DNA from 3 places in the Enterobacter cloacae complex sp. HYC033_NIDB genome. Region 3 is predicted to be linked to each of the others. Evidence: riboswitches for the same ligand, from Rfam matches in the RefSeq annotation. Region 3 holds a riboswitch; each other region holds the start of a gene.
What was found. Region 3 has a riboswitch for thiamine pyrophosphate ahead of thiM (hydroxyethylthiazole kinase). Riboswitches for the same ligand answer to the same signal wherever they lie in the genome.

Region 1 (4,802 bases), 2.0 Mb from region 3:
TATCTTCTATCAGGCGACGCGCCACCGTTCCCGGTGGGGGCAGCAGCGGTAAATCGTCGTAGCGATACCAGTTCGCCTCCAGCAGCTCTTTCTGATCGATAACAATCTCGCCGCTGTCGTATTCCGCCATAAACGCGGTCATCAGGGACATCGGGAACGGCCACGGCTGCGACGTCACATAGCGCAGGTTTTTCACCTTAATGCCGCTCTCCTCCATCACCTCGCGCGCCACCGCCTGTTCCAGCGTTTCGCCGACTTCCACGAACCCGGCGAGGACGGTGTGAATGCCGTTGCGATGGCGGGTATGCTGCGCCAGCAGGATGGAATCATCACGGCGGATGGCGACAATGATGCACGGTGCGATTTGCGGGTAGTAGCGTTCACGGCAGTGGCCGCAGAGCATTGCCCACTCGGTTTTGCTCGGGTGCATGGTGTGGCCGCAGTAGCCGCAGTATTTGTGCGAGCGGTAAAACTCCGCCAGCTGCACGCCGCGCCCCGCCAGCTGGAACAGGCCGACATCCCGATCCAACACCTGACGAACGGATCCCATATCCTGACGACGAGCCTGTTGGATCAACCATACCGGATCGCCCTGCCACTCGCCGATCCGCAGCGCCGGTTGGCCGACGAGATCGAAGATGTCTGCCGCACCGTAGGGTATCTCCCCACCGGGCAGCCATAATTTTTGTTCGTGACTGACGATCCACCAACCCAGATCTGATTTTTCAATAATACGATCCATATCTATTGCACTACCTTCGCTTCACTGACATGTTGTTAGCATTATGGTTACATTTTGGATAAGCAGATCCCATTCTAAACCTTATGGAGTCGACCATGTTAAACCAGCTGGAAAGCCTGACTGAGCGCGTTGGAGGAAGTAACACCCTGGTGGATCGCTGGCTACATGTGCGCAAGCATCTACTCGTGGCGTATTACAATCTGGTTGGTCTTAAGCCTGGCAAAGAATCCTTTATGCGGCTGAATGAAAAAGCGCTGGACGACTTCTGTCAGAGCCTGGTCGACTACCTCTCCGACGGCCATTTCAACCTTTATGAACGCATTATCCGCGAAATGGAAGGGACAACGCCGTATTTAGCGGCCAGCAAACTCTGTCCGCTGCTGGAAGCCAACACCCAGCAGATCATGGACTACTACGATTCCACGCTAGAAAACGCTATCGATCACGATAACTATCTTGAGTTTCAGCAGGCGCTTTCCGATCTTGGCGAAGCGCTGGAAGAGCGATTCACGCTGGAAGACAAGCTCATCGCCCTCGTGCTGGACAACAACCTGAATATCAGCACCAGCGATAACGTTGCGCGCCCTGCTTGAGTTCTTAATCGTTAACGAGTAATTTACAACCATTCGCCCCTCTCACGAGGGGGATTTTTCTTGTCGGAGTGCCCAGTGTGAAAGCACGGGCTGAGACCGTTAATTCGGGATCCGCGGAACCTGATCAGGTTAATACCTGCGAAGGGAACAAGAGTCACACTGCTGTTGTATCGCCCCTGAGGCGATCTTCTCTTGCTTCATCCGTCGTCTGACAAGCCATGTCCTTCACATCTGGAATGAGCTATGTCTACAACAAAACTGACCCGCCGCGAACAGCGCGAACACGCACAACGCTTCATCGACACCCTGGAAGGCACCGCTTTCCCGAACTCAACGCGCATCTACATCACCGGTTCACAGGCTGATATCCGCGTGCCGATGCGCGAAATCCAGCTCAGCCCGACGCTTATCGGCGGCAGCAAAGAAAACCCGCAGTTTGAAGACAACGAAGCCGTGCCGGTGTATGACACCTCCGGCCCGTACGGCGACCCTTCTGTTGCTATCAACGTACAGCAGGGTCTGGCAAAACTGCGCCAGCCGTGGATTGACGCCCGTAACGACTGCGAAGAACTGCGCGTGCGCAGCTCGGCGTATACCAACGCGCGCCTGGCCGACGACGGTCTGGACGAGCTGCGCTTTACCGGCCTGCTGACGCCGAAACGCGCTAAAGCGGGCAAATGCGTCACCCAGCTGCACTACGCGCGCCAGGGTATCGTCACGCCGGAGATGGAGTTCATCGCCATCCGCGAAAACATGGGCCGCGAGCGCATCCGCAGCGAAGTGCTGCGCCACCAGCATCCTGGTGAAGGGTTTGGCGCTCGCCTGCCGGAAAACATCACGCCGGAATTTGTGCGTGACGAAGTGGCCGCCGGGCGCGCCATTATCCCCGCCAACATCAATCACCCGGAATCCGAGCCGATGATTATCGGCCGCAACTTCCTGGTGAAGGTCAACGCCAACATCGGCAACTCAGCGGTGACGTCATCCATCGAAGAAGAGGTGGAAAAGCTGGTCTGGTCGACGCGCTGGGGCGCGGACACGGTGATGGACCTTTCCACGGGCCGCTATATTCACGAAACCCGCGAGTGGATCCTGCGTAACAGCCCGGTGCCGATTGGCACCGTCCCGATTTATCAGGCGCTGGAGAAGGTCAACGGCATCGCCGAAAACCTCACCTGGGAAGCGTTCCGCGACACGCTGCTGGAGCAGGCCGAGCAGGGCGTGGACTACTTCACCATCCACGCGGGCGTGCTGCTGCGCTACGTGCCGATGACGGCGAAACGTCTGACCGGTATCGTCTCACGCGGCGGTTCGATTATGGCTAAATGGTGCCTTTCCCATCATCAGGAAAACTTCCTCTACGAGCACTTCCGCGAAATCTGCGAAATTTGCGCCGCGTACGACGTCTCCCTGTCGCTGGGCGACGGCCTGCGTCCTGGCTCCATCCGCGATGCTAACGACGAGGCGCAGTTTGCCGAGCTGCACACGCTGGGCGAGCTGACCAAAATCGCATGGGAGTACGACGTGCAGGTGATGATTGAAGGCCCGGGCCATGTGCCGATGCAGATGATCCGTCGCAACATGACCGAGGAGCTGGAGCACTGCCACGAAGCACCGTTCTACACCCTGGGGCCGTTGACCACCGATATTGCGCCGGGCTACGACCACTTCACGTCAGGCATTGGCGCGGCGATGATCGGCTGGTTCGGCTGCGCCATGCTCTGCTACGTGACGCCGAAAGAGCACCTCGGGCTGCCAAACAAAGAGGACGTGAAGCAGGGGCTGATCACCTACAAGATTGCCGCCCACGCGGCGGATCTGGCGAAAGGCCATCCGGGCGCGCAAATTCGCGACAACGCCATGTCCAAAGCGCGCTTTGAATTCCGCTGGGAAGACCAGTTTAACCTGGCCCTCGATCCGTTCACCGCCCGCGCCTATCACGACGAAACCCTGCCGCAGGAATCGGGCAAAGTTGCTCACTTCTGCTCCATGTGCGGACCTAAATTCTGCTCGATGAAGATCAGCCAGGAAGTACGCGATTACGCCGCCGCGCAGACCATTGAAGTCGGCATGGCGGACATGTCGGAAACCTTCCGCGCGAAAGGCGGCGAAATCTACCTCAAAAAGGAGGAGGCGTAATGTACCAGCCCGATTTCCCCTCCGTGCCCTTCCGCTTAGGGCTTTACCCGGTGGTGGACAGCGTGGAGTGGATCGCCCGCCTGCTGGAAGCTGGCGTTCGCACCCTCCAGCTACGCATTAAGGATAAACGCGATGAAGAGGTGGAGGCCGACGTGATCGCCGCTATCGCGCTGGGACGTCGCTACCACGCCCGCCTGTTTATCAACGACTACTGGCGGCTGGCGGTTAAACACCAGGCGTACGGCGTGCATCTGGGACAGGAAGATCTGGAAACGACCGATCTCAACGCGATCCGTGACGCCGGTCTGCGGCTGGGCGTTTCTACCCACGATGATATGGAGATCGACGTGGCGCTGGCGGCCCGCCCCTCTTACATCGCGCTCGGGCACGTTTTCCCAACGAAAACCAAACAGATGCCGTCCGCTCCACAGGGTTTGACGCAGCTGGCGGCCCACGTTAAGCGCCTTGCCGATTACCCCACCGTCGCCATCGGCGGGATCAGCCTTGAACGTGCGCCCGCGGTGCTGGAGACCGGCGTCGGCAGTATCGCCGTCGTCAGCGCTATCACCCAGGCGGCAGACTGGCAGGCCGCCACCGCGCAGCTTTTACAACTGGCAGGAGCTGGTGATGAAAGATCGTGATTTTATGCGTTACAGCCGCCAGATCCTGCTGGAGGATATCGCCATCGAGGGGCAGCAAAAGCTGCTCGCCAGCCGGGTACTGATTGTCGGTCTGGGCGGATTAGGCACCCCCGCCGCGCTGTATCTGGCCGGCGCGGGCGTGGGCACGCTGGTGCTGGCCGATGACGACGAGGTACATCTCAGCAATCTGCAACGGCAAATTCTCTTTACGACAGAAGATATCAACCAGCCTAAAGCGCACGTTACGCGCCAGCGGCTGAACCAGCTTAACCCCGATATCGAACTGGTCGCACTCCAGACGCGGCTGAGCGGGGAAGATCTGCAACGCGAAGTGGCCCTTGCCGACGTGGTGCTGGACTGTACGGACAATATGGCGACACGTCAGGCCATCAACGCGGCCTGTGTTGCGCAGAACACGCCGCTGATCACCGCCAGCGCGGTCGGTTTCGGTGGGCAAATAATGGTGCTTACGCCGCCGTGGGCACAGGGCTGCTACCGCTGCCTGTGGCCGGACGAGGCTGAACCGGAGCGTAACTGCCGCACGGCAGGCATTCTGGGCCCGGTGGTGGGCGTGATGGGTACTCTTCAGGCGCTGGAGGCCATCAAGTTGCTCAGCGGCATGGAGACAGAACGCAACACGCTGCGGCTGTTCGACGCCCGCTCCAGCGGCTGGCGTCATCTGGCGTT
Region 2 (4,802 bases), 2.4 Mb from region 3:
GGCCGCCGGAAAGCTCACCCGGTAGTCTGTTGATAAACGCAGCCAGGCCCATTTGTTCGGCGATCGCCTCCAGCGTCTGACGCTGCGCAACACTGAGTTTTAACCCCGGATCCATACCCAGTGCGATGTTCTGCCACACCGTAAGATGATTGAACAGATTGTTTTCCTGGAACAGCATCGACACCGGGCGCTTAGCCGGCGGAGCGTAGGTATACTCGCCATTATCAATGACGATCGACCCGCTGGCAGGCTGCAAAAAACCGGCAATCAGATTGAGCAGAGTACTTTTTCCGGCCCCGCTGGGGCCAAGCACTGCGATTCGCTCTCCCTGACGAACGGAGAGGGTAAAACGCATTGGCAGGTGCTCATAAAGCCAGGTTACATCAGTCAGTTTTAACATCACGCCCCGGAAGTTTTTCGATAACGGTAAATAACGCAAAGCACAGCACCAGCAGTAAAAGTGCCGTGACGGCGCCGTCCTGGCTACGATAGGAGCCAATTTGCTGATAAAGCCAGAACGGCAGCGTGCGGAAATCCTCGTTGCCAAAGAGGGCCACAACGCCAAAATCGCCAATCGACAGCACGCAGGCAAACGCCAGCGCCTGCGCCAGCGGTCGTTTAAGGGCGCGGAGTTCGACCACCTTCAGACGCTGCCAGCCCTGCATCCCCAGCGACTGACAGAGCAGACCGTAGCGGCTGTTCACGTCGCGCATCGGGTTTTCCAGCACCTTGAGCGCGTAAGGGATAGCCATCAGCGCGTTGGTAAAAATGACGATGCCGTCGGCGCTTTCCGGCAGGCCGATGGTGCTGTTGAACAGTAAAAAGAATCCGGTCGCCAGCACAATACCCGGCATCGCCAGGATCAGCATACCCGTCAGTTCCAGCGCGTGTCCGGCTTTACGGGCATGACGCGCGTACAGCTCGCGGCTGCTCCAGAGCAGCATCATGGTCAGGATCACGCACAGCAGCCCGGCTGCCAGCGCGATGCGCAATGAGGTCCACGTCGCCTGCCACAGGACAGGCTGTTGCAGTACCGACAACACATTGCGATTCAGGCCATCAACGATAACGGCCAGCAGCGGGGGCAGCAGAAGCAGGAGGGCCAGCGCGATCAGCATAAAATCCGCGACGCGGCTGTGCAGGCTGTCCTGCGGATCGCGCCAGCCTGTCAAGTGATTGCTGCCTGTGGGGATCGCTTTACTCAGCCGCTGGCTGAGTAACACCAGCGCCAGGCAGCAGACCATCTGCACCATCGCCAGCAGCGCGGCGCGGCCCGGATCGTAGTCGTAACTTAAGGCCTGATAGATCGCCAGCTCAATGGTGGTGGCCTGCGGCCCGCCGCCGAGAGAAAGCACGGTCGCGAAGCTGGCGAAGCAGAGCATAAAGATTAGCGCGGCCACCGGGGCAATCTGGCGTCGCAGCCACGGCCATTCGACAAAGCGGAAGAACGACCAGCCGCGCATGCCAAGCTGGGCGGCAATCTGACGCTGCTCCCCGGGAATGTTTTCCAGCGCCTGTAAAAAGAGGCGCGTCGCCATCGGCATATTGAAAAAAATATGCGCCAGCAGAATGCCTTTCAGGCCGTAAGGGGAGAAGGTCCATTCCAGACCAAGCAGGTTGAAGAGGGATGCCAGCCAGCCCTGCCGACCGTAGACGCTCAGAATACCGAACACCGCCACCAGCACGGGCAGGATCAGCGTCATCGCGCACAGCCGCAGCAGGGCAAGCCTGCCGGGGAAACGTCTGCGATAGAGGGCGCGTGCAAGGAAAATGGCCGGGATCGTCGACAGCAGCGCGGAGAGAAACGCCTGCCAGAAGGAGAAACGGATGACGTGCCAGAGATAGCTGTCGTGCCAGAGGGCGAGCAGATCGCTCTCTGGCGCGTTAAACCACAGCGCAAGGAATGCACCCAGACTGACGACCACCATCAGTATGGCGGCGAGCAGCCCGGGAACTAACCAGCCGGGGATCAGCGGCTGACGGCGCGTTGCCATTCACTAATCCATGCGGCGCGCTGGGCGGCAACCTGCTGCGGCGTAAATTCCAGTGAGGTTTGCGGCTTGTTTAGCTGCTCAAAGCCTGCCGGCAGCGCAACGTCAGTGACCGGGTACATCCAGTTTCCTGTCGGAATAGCATTCTGGAATGCCGGGGAGACCATAAATTTCAGGAATTTTTCGGCAAGCTCCGGCTGTTTGCTCGCGGCGGTGCGGGCGGCCACTTCCACCTGCAAATAATGCCCTTCAGCAAAGTTCGCGGCGGCGTAGTTATCCTTCTTCTCGGCGATAATGTGGTAGGCCGGAGAGGTAGTGTAGCTCAGCACCAGATCGCTTTCGCCTTTCAGGAACAGGCCGTAGGCTTCGCTCCAGCCTTTGGTGACGGTAACGGTTTTCGCGGCCAGCTTCTGCCACGCTTCCGGCGTTTTATCCCCGTAGACTTTCTGCATCCACAATAGCAGCCCCAGACCCGGCGTGCTGGTACGCGGATCTTCATAAATTACGCGCCATTTCTGGTCACTTTCGACCAGCTCTTTCAGGCTTTTGGGCGGATTCTTCAGCTTGTTTTTATCGTAGACAAACGCAAAGTAGCCGTAATCAAAGGGAACGAAGGTGTCGTTTTTCCAGCCGCCCGGTACGTTGACGGCATCTGACGCCACACCGCTTTTGGCGAACAGTCTGGTTTGGGTGGCGGCTTCCAGCAGGTTGTTATCCAGCCCGAGCACCACGTCGGCTTTGCTGTTTTTGCCTTCCATGCGCAGACGGTTGAGCAGCGAGACGCCATCTTCCAGCGCCACGAATTTCAGCTCGCAGTTGCAGTCGGCTTCAAAGGCTTTTTTAACCACCGGGCCGGGGCCCCAGTCGGCGGAGAAGGAGTCGTAGGTGTAGACCGTCAGAACGGGCTTAGCAAAAACAGGCAGCGCAAACAGCGCCAGCAGAGGAAGAACGTTTTTTAACACTTTGCACCTCAGGGTTGAGTGGCAAAGGATTTTGAGAGACAGCCTCAAATCCCTTCGCCGGCGTTATCCGGATCAGGTTCGACGGGTATTATCTCAGCGCACATCAGTGATGCAGCACCCCGTTGAGAACGGCGCTATTGTAATGATTTGGTGAATATTACGAAAGCGTTATGGCTCCGGCGGCGCAAACCAGGCGGATTTAAAATCAAACCAGCCGAGGGTATTCATCCGCAGGCCGCGCATGCTGCGCTGCCCCTGGATCAGCAGCCAGTGGTGAATCAGCGGTACGATCGTCTGCCCGGTCAGTAATTCCTGACACCAGGCGGCCAGATCCATTTCTCCCGCCCGCCACCGCGCGGCGTCCTGCTGCCAGTCCCGGTTGATACAGTGCTGAATCAGGGGCACTTCGTACAGGTGAGAAAAGAGCGAGAAATCAAGCGGCAGCGTAAAGTTTGCGCTGTTGAGCCAGATATCGCTGATGACGTCTCCGCGATGCCATTCATCATAATCGACTTCCTGTATCGCCAGCGTCACGCCTTCGGCTGCCAGCAGCGTGCTCATGATCCTCGCCAGAAAACGGTGCTCAATGTGATCGCGATAGTAGCTGAGGGTGATGGTCTCCAGTCCGGCAGGCTTTTCGCTGCGGACGGGCTGCGCATGGTGCCAGCGTGGGAGCAGGCCATAGGCCGGGAACCACCAGGTCTGGTATTGCTCCTCTGCGTGATAAATCAGGTTAGCGGGCGCCAGAATATGGCTTATCCACCTGCGGACGTCGTGGTTTGCCCCGCGATGGCTGCGGCTATCAAAGAGCAGGTAGTAGCAGCCCTCCTCCAGGCGGCTTTCGAACGCTTTTTCACCGGCTGTTGGCCCCTCCAGGGTCAGACCTGCGCTCAGCTCTTCGTTGAGATCCGGTAACACCCAGACGTTCACTTCGTCGATCAGCGCCCTATAGCCAAAGTAATCATCAAAGGCGCGGATCTTCAGCTGATTACTGTTATTGCGCGTAACGGAGTAGGGGCCCGTACCAATCGGCTGGCTGGAAAAATTGTTCAGGGATCGCCACTCGGCAGGCAGGATCATTGAGGGGACGTAGCCCAGAAGCCACGGAAGCCATTTGTCCGGCTGCGATAGCTCAATATCCAGCGTCCAGGCCGTTGGGGAGTGGATCCGTGCGATATGCGAATAGAGCGGCAGCGTGCGGGCGCGCTCTAAAGAGACGATAACGTCGCGCATCTCCAGCTCGCGTCCATGGTGGAAATGAATGCCGGGGCGTAGAAAGAAGCGCCAGTGCAGCGGAGACACCTGTTGCCAGTGATGGGCAATATCCGCTTCCAGTTCCCCGTTTTCCTCATTTATCCGCGTCAGGCCGCTGAAAATCTGCCGGGCCATGTGGGTTTCAGAGCGACGTAACGCCGTACCGGGCAACAGATTTTTCATTGGGCGGTAGTAAAGTACCCGCAGAATGTGGCGTCCCTGACGAAAGCTGCGTCCCAGATGCGAGACCAGCATCTGGCGCACGGCGGCTTTGTCGCCCACCAGCTGGACCAGCTGATCGATGCGGTCCTGCTCCAGCAGATCCTCCGCTCGCTGTTGCTGTAACGCCAGGCCGGTATAAAGGAAAGTCAGGCGCGAACGCTTGCCGCGTCCGGCTTCGGCCTCCCAGTTTAGCCAGCCCTGCTGCTGCATGGTATTAAGGAGCGTGCGCATATGACGCCGGGAGCAGTTGAGGAGCTCGGCCAGCTCGTTCAGCGTGGTCTCCTGCGATTGCCCCTCGCAGCACTGCCAGAGGCGGATAAATTGTTGTTGCAGACGACCGGAAGGCATAAAAGGGGAACTCCTGACAAAAAAC
Region 3 (4,802 bases):
ATACCGCATCGTCATCCACGTAGCGGATGCGCTTAAGCAGAAATACATCGCTGTCCGGCGCAAGGGAAAGGTGGCGGGCGATCTCCTCCGGACATTTCACGACGCGTTTATTAACCCACAGCGTGTTGGGCGTTTTGCCCCGCAGCACCACCTGCTGAGAAAACCCGCGCGCCTCTTTTAGCGAATATTCAAAGATATTGTTGATTTGCGTACCGTATCCACGCGCGCGGGTGACGACGCCGGCCTCTTCCAGCGCCTGCATCGCTTTACGCACCGTAATGCGCGACACACCGGCCAGCTGGCTCAGATCGCGCTCGCCCGGCAAAATATTACCGTGCGCGAGCACGCCGCTGCGTACCGCGTTTTTAACCGTTTCGGCAAATTTCAGGTACAACGGCGTGTTGTCCGGTGCGGCAATTCGTTCCTTGAGTTGAGCAATTAACCGGGTATGCGCTTGTTCCATCTCTGTTTTTCTCTGGCATAAGGTTTTATGCCAGTATACGGCTTACCACCATGCATGAAAATGGTGAACCGGCCCAATACCGTGACCCACTTCCAGAGAATCGGCTTTTGCCAGCGCGCACGAGAGCCAGATCTTCGCCTCCTGCACCGTATCCGCCCAGTTCGCGTTTCGGGGACGCAGCGCCGCCAGCGCCGCCGAGAGCGTACATCCCGTGCCGTGGGTGTTTTTGGTCTGTACCCGCGGGGCGGTGAAACGTTGAGCGCCATCGCGGGTGAAGAGCCAGTCCGGGCTTTCTGCATCATCAAGATGACCGCCTTTCATCAGCACCGCGCTGCATCCCATCGCCAGCAGCGCATTGCCCTGCTCTTTCATCTCACGTTCGTTTTGCGCGTGTGACGCATCCAGCAGCGCGGCGGCTTCAGGGAGGTTTGGCGTGATCAGCGCCACCTGCGGCAGCAGCTTTTTACGCAGGGTGTCGACGGCAGAGGCGGAGAGCAACGGATCGCCGCTTTTGGCCAGCATCACGGTATCGAGCACCACGTTTTTTATCTGATAACGTTTGAGACGTTCAGCGACCGCTTCAACAATGTCCGCCTCTGCAAGCATGCCGATTTTGGTGGTGTCGATGCGTACATCGCTGAATACCGAATCCAGCTGTGCGGCGACAAAATCCGGCTCAATACGATATACCGACTGTACACCGCGCGTGTTTTGCGCCACCAGCGCGGTGATAACCGAGCATCCGTAAGCGCCGAGCGCAGAGAAGGTTTTCAGGTCTGCCTGGATCCCCGCTCCGCCGCTGGGATCGGTTCCCGCAATAGTCAGGGCATTAATGCGTGTCATACCAGCTCCTCCAGCGCGTAAAGCGCATCCAGAAACGCCGGGGCAAAGCTGCCGGGGCCCCGGCTGTGAGTCAGTGCAGCTGCCCCTGCGCGCTTCATAAAGCCGCAGGCTGCCGTCGCATTATCAAGCCTGTCGCCAGGCAGCGAACAGCAGGCGGCGACGACCGCCGAGAGCGCACAGCCTGTTCCCACCACGCGGGTCATCAGCGGGTCGCCGCCCGCGACCGTACGGGTTCGCTGACCATCAGTGATGTGATCCACTTCTCCTGTGACGACCACAACGGCGTGGGTCTGGCGGGCGAGCGTCTGCGCAGCGGTCAACGCGCTCGCCGCCGTATCGGTGGAATCAACCCCGCGCCCGCCCGCACTCATTCCGGCAAGGGCGAGGATTTCGGAGGCGTTTCCACGAATGGCCGCAGGTTTGAGGGACAATATTTGCTGGCAAAATCGGGTGCGATACGCCAGCGCGCCAACCGCAACCGGATCCAGAACCCAGGGCGTACCCGCGGCTACCGCGCTCTCAATGGCCCGACGCATCGACTGGGCGCGCGGCGCGGTGAGTGTTCCCACGTTGATGAGCAGAGCATCGGCAAGCGCGGCAAACTGTTCCGCTTCCTCGGCTTCGATCACCATTGCCGGGGAAGCACCCAGCGCGAGCAAAACGTTGGCGGTGAAGGTCTGCACGACATCGTTGGTCATACAGTGCGTGAGCGGGGAACGGGTTCGGAATTGATGTAAAACGTGTGAATCGAGCAGGTCAGGCTGCATGGTTTCGCTCCTGCCGTGCGTGAAGAAGCGATGACCGGGCAGGCATCTGACTTCCCTACGCTGGCATTATCCAGATCAGGTAATACGGGTATTTCTCAGCCTTCACAAAGAAGGGCACCCCGAGTCAAATTACTTATAAAACAGCTATTTACGAAATAGCAATTCGTAGTCATGTAGTGTAACCGGGGGGTAACCCGGGTGCAAGGGGTTTTGGGCTGTCCGTTAATCCCCTGTAACGAACAATAAACGACAAGATATTAACTACCCTCTATATGTATACATTATTGTTCAGTTAATTATCCCGCCAGATTTGTTAAGAACACATGAAAAATATTATTTACTCACTGTGCTGAGAAATATTATTTTTATCCATAATGACGCACCGGGAGTGCTTTTATAAGACAGCCCACCTTCTTTCGTATGAAATAAACCCACATATTAATGTAAACATTTATTTTGCAGAATTTTATCTCTGTCAAACACTTAATTTAACTCTCTCATTTACCACCTCATTTTCACCTTAATGTTTACATTAATAACAACCGCAAAATGACTTTTACGCCGTCGGAACCATTCATAATATTTATGACTTAGTTCAACATCATTGGTTTGCGTTTAATTGATAGTTTGCTCGCGTCACTAAATAAGATTTAGACAACGTTCAACCGTTTTAAATCCCGAAAATAAATCTGTTCAGCTTCAGTATTTTCAATAGTTAATGATGTGAGCTTTTCAAATGAAATCTATGAATAAAACCTTTATTGCTATTTTTGTAATGGGCGTTGTCTTAGTGGGTACAACGAGCCTGGCTGAAGCCGCGAATACGGTTTGGGACGATCGGCAAATTACTAATATTGTAAATGACCATCAGGATCAGATTGCACAAAACAAAGCTGATAGCATTAACCGTGATATCGCAATGGATAACCGCTTAACGCAGGTTTATGACGACCTTCAATCCACAAAACCAGGCGTGTTAGTCGTGGATAAAATGGCTAACGACGCACATCAGAAAGCGTTGCTTGTCGATACCGCCAGTCTGAAAAGTGAGACGGCCCTACAGGGTGTAGCGACTAACGGCACAGCCATTATCAACCTTCAACACGTCGATAATATTCAGGATAGCCGCCTTACTGCTCTCGAAAATGCATCTAAACCCATCAACGGTACAGATGGAGCGAAAGGTGATAAAGGGTGATACTGGCGCACAAGGCATTGCGGAAAGAAATGGGCGCGACGGTGTAGACGGTCATAACGGTAAAGATGGTGTGACAACCACCGTAACACAACGATAGCTGGATACGGCTACCCAGGCGAAGGTCGCTAAAAATCGCCTGGCTGTTACCGCCGCCACGCAGGATCTGCAAGCCACCAGGCAGACATTACTGGCAATGAATACCAACACCAGCCAGCAATTTAAATCTCTGCGTGATGAAGTGGACAATAATAAGAAGCAGGCCAATGCCGGTATTTCAGGGGCGATGGCGGGTTTGCCACAAGTGCAAACCAATCAACGCGTCATGTTCTCTGCTGGCGGCGCGACTTACAACAGCGAGAGCGCGCTTGCTGTCGGTGCATCCGTTAACTTTAATTCCCATGTCATCGCGAAAGTGAGCTTCTCAGATGATACCGCGAATAATATGGGCGCTTCGGTTGGGATTGGAATGGGCTTTTAAAGCGTAAAACAATCATCGGGACAAATATAAAGCCTCATTTTAGCGGATGAGCATTTCGTTGATACAAAAAGATGTCTAAATATATTTTTATTTCGGTAGCCCTGTATCTGATGCTGATTTCGGTCGGGATCTGGATCGGCGTGATGTATGTCTCCTGGTATTTGTGTCGTTTTTAAGGCGGTAAAATGAAAAAAGTAATGATGTTCGTTATAGGTACTGCGGTGCTTGCAGGTTGTGTCTCGCCTGCGCACGCCATAAACGCCCATTATCGCGCTCAATTAGAGCGTTCGGGATGCACGCAAATTAGCGCTGGCGATGGCTCTTGCGATATCAGCAAAACCAAAGCGGAAAATGCGGCACAACACGAACCAGCGACATCCATTCACGATCCCCTGCGTGAAGCCTCGTTCTCGTCGGACACGGTTAACGCCACGCTTTCTAACGGCTTTTTTAGCGCTACCGTTAACGGCAAGAAAGCCAGCGTTAAACGCCTGAATGCGAATTTCTATGAGATCCGTGGTAATGGTTTTGTGATATCGCTAAGCCTGGATGAAAACGGTATTACGGACGCGTCGTGGAATAAAACGAAGGGACGCGAACACGGTATTTTACGCGTTAGCCAGAAATAAACAGCGTAAGGAGGCTCACTGCCTCCTTTTCACCTGACAATCGCACGATTTGTCACACTCTTTTGTCTGATTTTACAATGCGGATAAATCATACGTAAGCTGCTGTTTTTATTTAGCATAAAGTGCAATCTCCCCCATACAAACGGCGATCTTCCCTGCCCTGTGCCCTGTGTCACAAAACAGTAAGCAAATTAACCATTGAGCCCGGTGACAAAAGGCTCTATATTGGCGGCGTTTTTTTCAGGCCCCATCTGTTTTTTAACTTTTTATTCAATCGTTGCTCATAACGAAGCGGCGGTTGTAGGAGTGATATGATGACGGATAAAGTCCGTATTGACACCGTAGATGCCCACAAAAGCAACGAAACCTATCTGGCCCGTCAGGCCGAATTTGAATCTAACGTCAGGAGTTATCCGCGCAAATT

Region 1: it holds a riboswitch for thiamine pyrophosphate, as region 3 does, so the genes downstream of both, thiC (phosphomethylpyrimidine synthase ThiC) here and thiM (hydroxyethylthiazole kinase) in region 3, are expected to answer to the same signal.
Region 2: it holds a riboswitch for thiamine pyrophosphate, as region 3 does, so the genes downstream of both, thiB (thiamine ABC transporter substrate binding subunit) here and thiM (hydroxyethylthiazole kinase) in region 3, are expected to answer to the same signal.

Annotation. Positions count from the first base shown of each region.
Region 1 covers NZ_CP115123.1:1,047,373-1,052,174, reverse strand. The annotation lists gene nudC (NAD(+) diphosphatase) at 1-742, opposite strand, end outside; gene O1721_RS05020 (Rsd/AlgQ family anti-sigma factor) at 838-1,335, shown strand; TPP riboswitch at 1,390-1,499, shown strand; gene thiC (phosphomethylpyrimidine synthase ThiC) at 1,579-3,474, shown strand; gene thiE (thiamine phosphate synthase) at 3,474-4,115, shown strand; gene thiF (thiazole biosynthesis adenylyltransferase ThiF) at 4,102-4,802, shown strand, end outside.
Region 2 covers NZ_CP115123.1:1,549,440-1,554,241, forward strand. The annotation lists gene thiQ (thiamine ABC transporter ATP-binding protein ThiQ) at 1-400, opposite strand, end outside; gene thiP (thiamine/thiamine pyrophosphate ABC transporter permease ThiP) at 384-1,994, opposite strand; gene thiB (thiamine ABC transporter substrate binding subunit) at 1,970-2,953, opposite strand; TPP riboswitch at 2,985-3,085, opposite strand; gene sgrR (HTH-type transcriptional regulator SgrR) at 3,122-4,777, opposite strand.
Region 3 covers NZ_CP115123.1:3,918,733-3,923,534, forward strand. The annotation lists gene O1721_RS18810 (GntR family transcriptional regulator) at 1-463, opposite strand, end outside; gene thiD (bifunctional hydroxymethylpyrimidine kinase/phosphomethylpyrimidine kinase) at 506-1,306, opposite strand; gene thiM (hydroxyethylthiazole kinase) at 1,303-2,073, opposite strand; TPP riboswitch at 2,109-2,205, opposite strand; gene O1721_RS18825 (hypothetical protein) at 2,819-3,271, shown strand; gene O1721_RS18830 (YadA C-terminal domain-containing protein) at 3,465-3,749, shown strand; gene O1721_RS18835 (hypothetical protein) at 3,935-4,378, shown strand; gene O1721_RS18840 (diaminobutyrate--2-oxoglutarate transaminase) at 4,690-4,802, shown strand, end outside.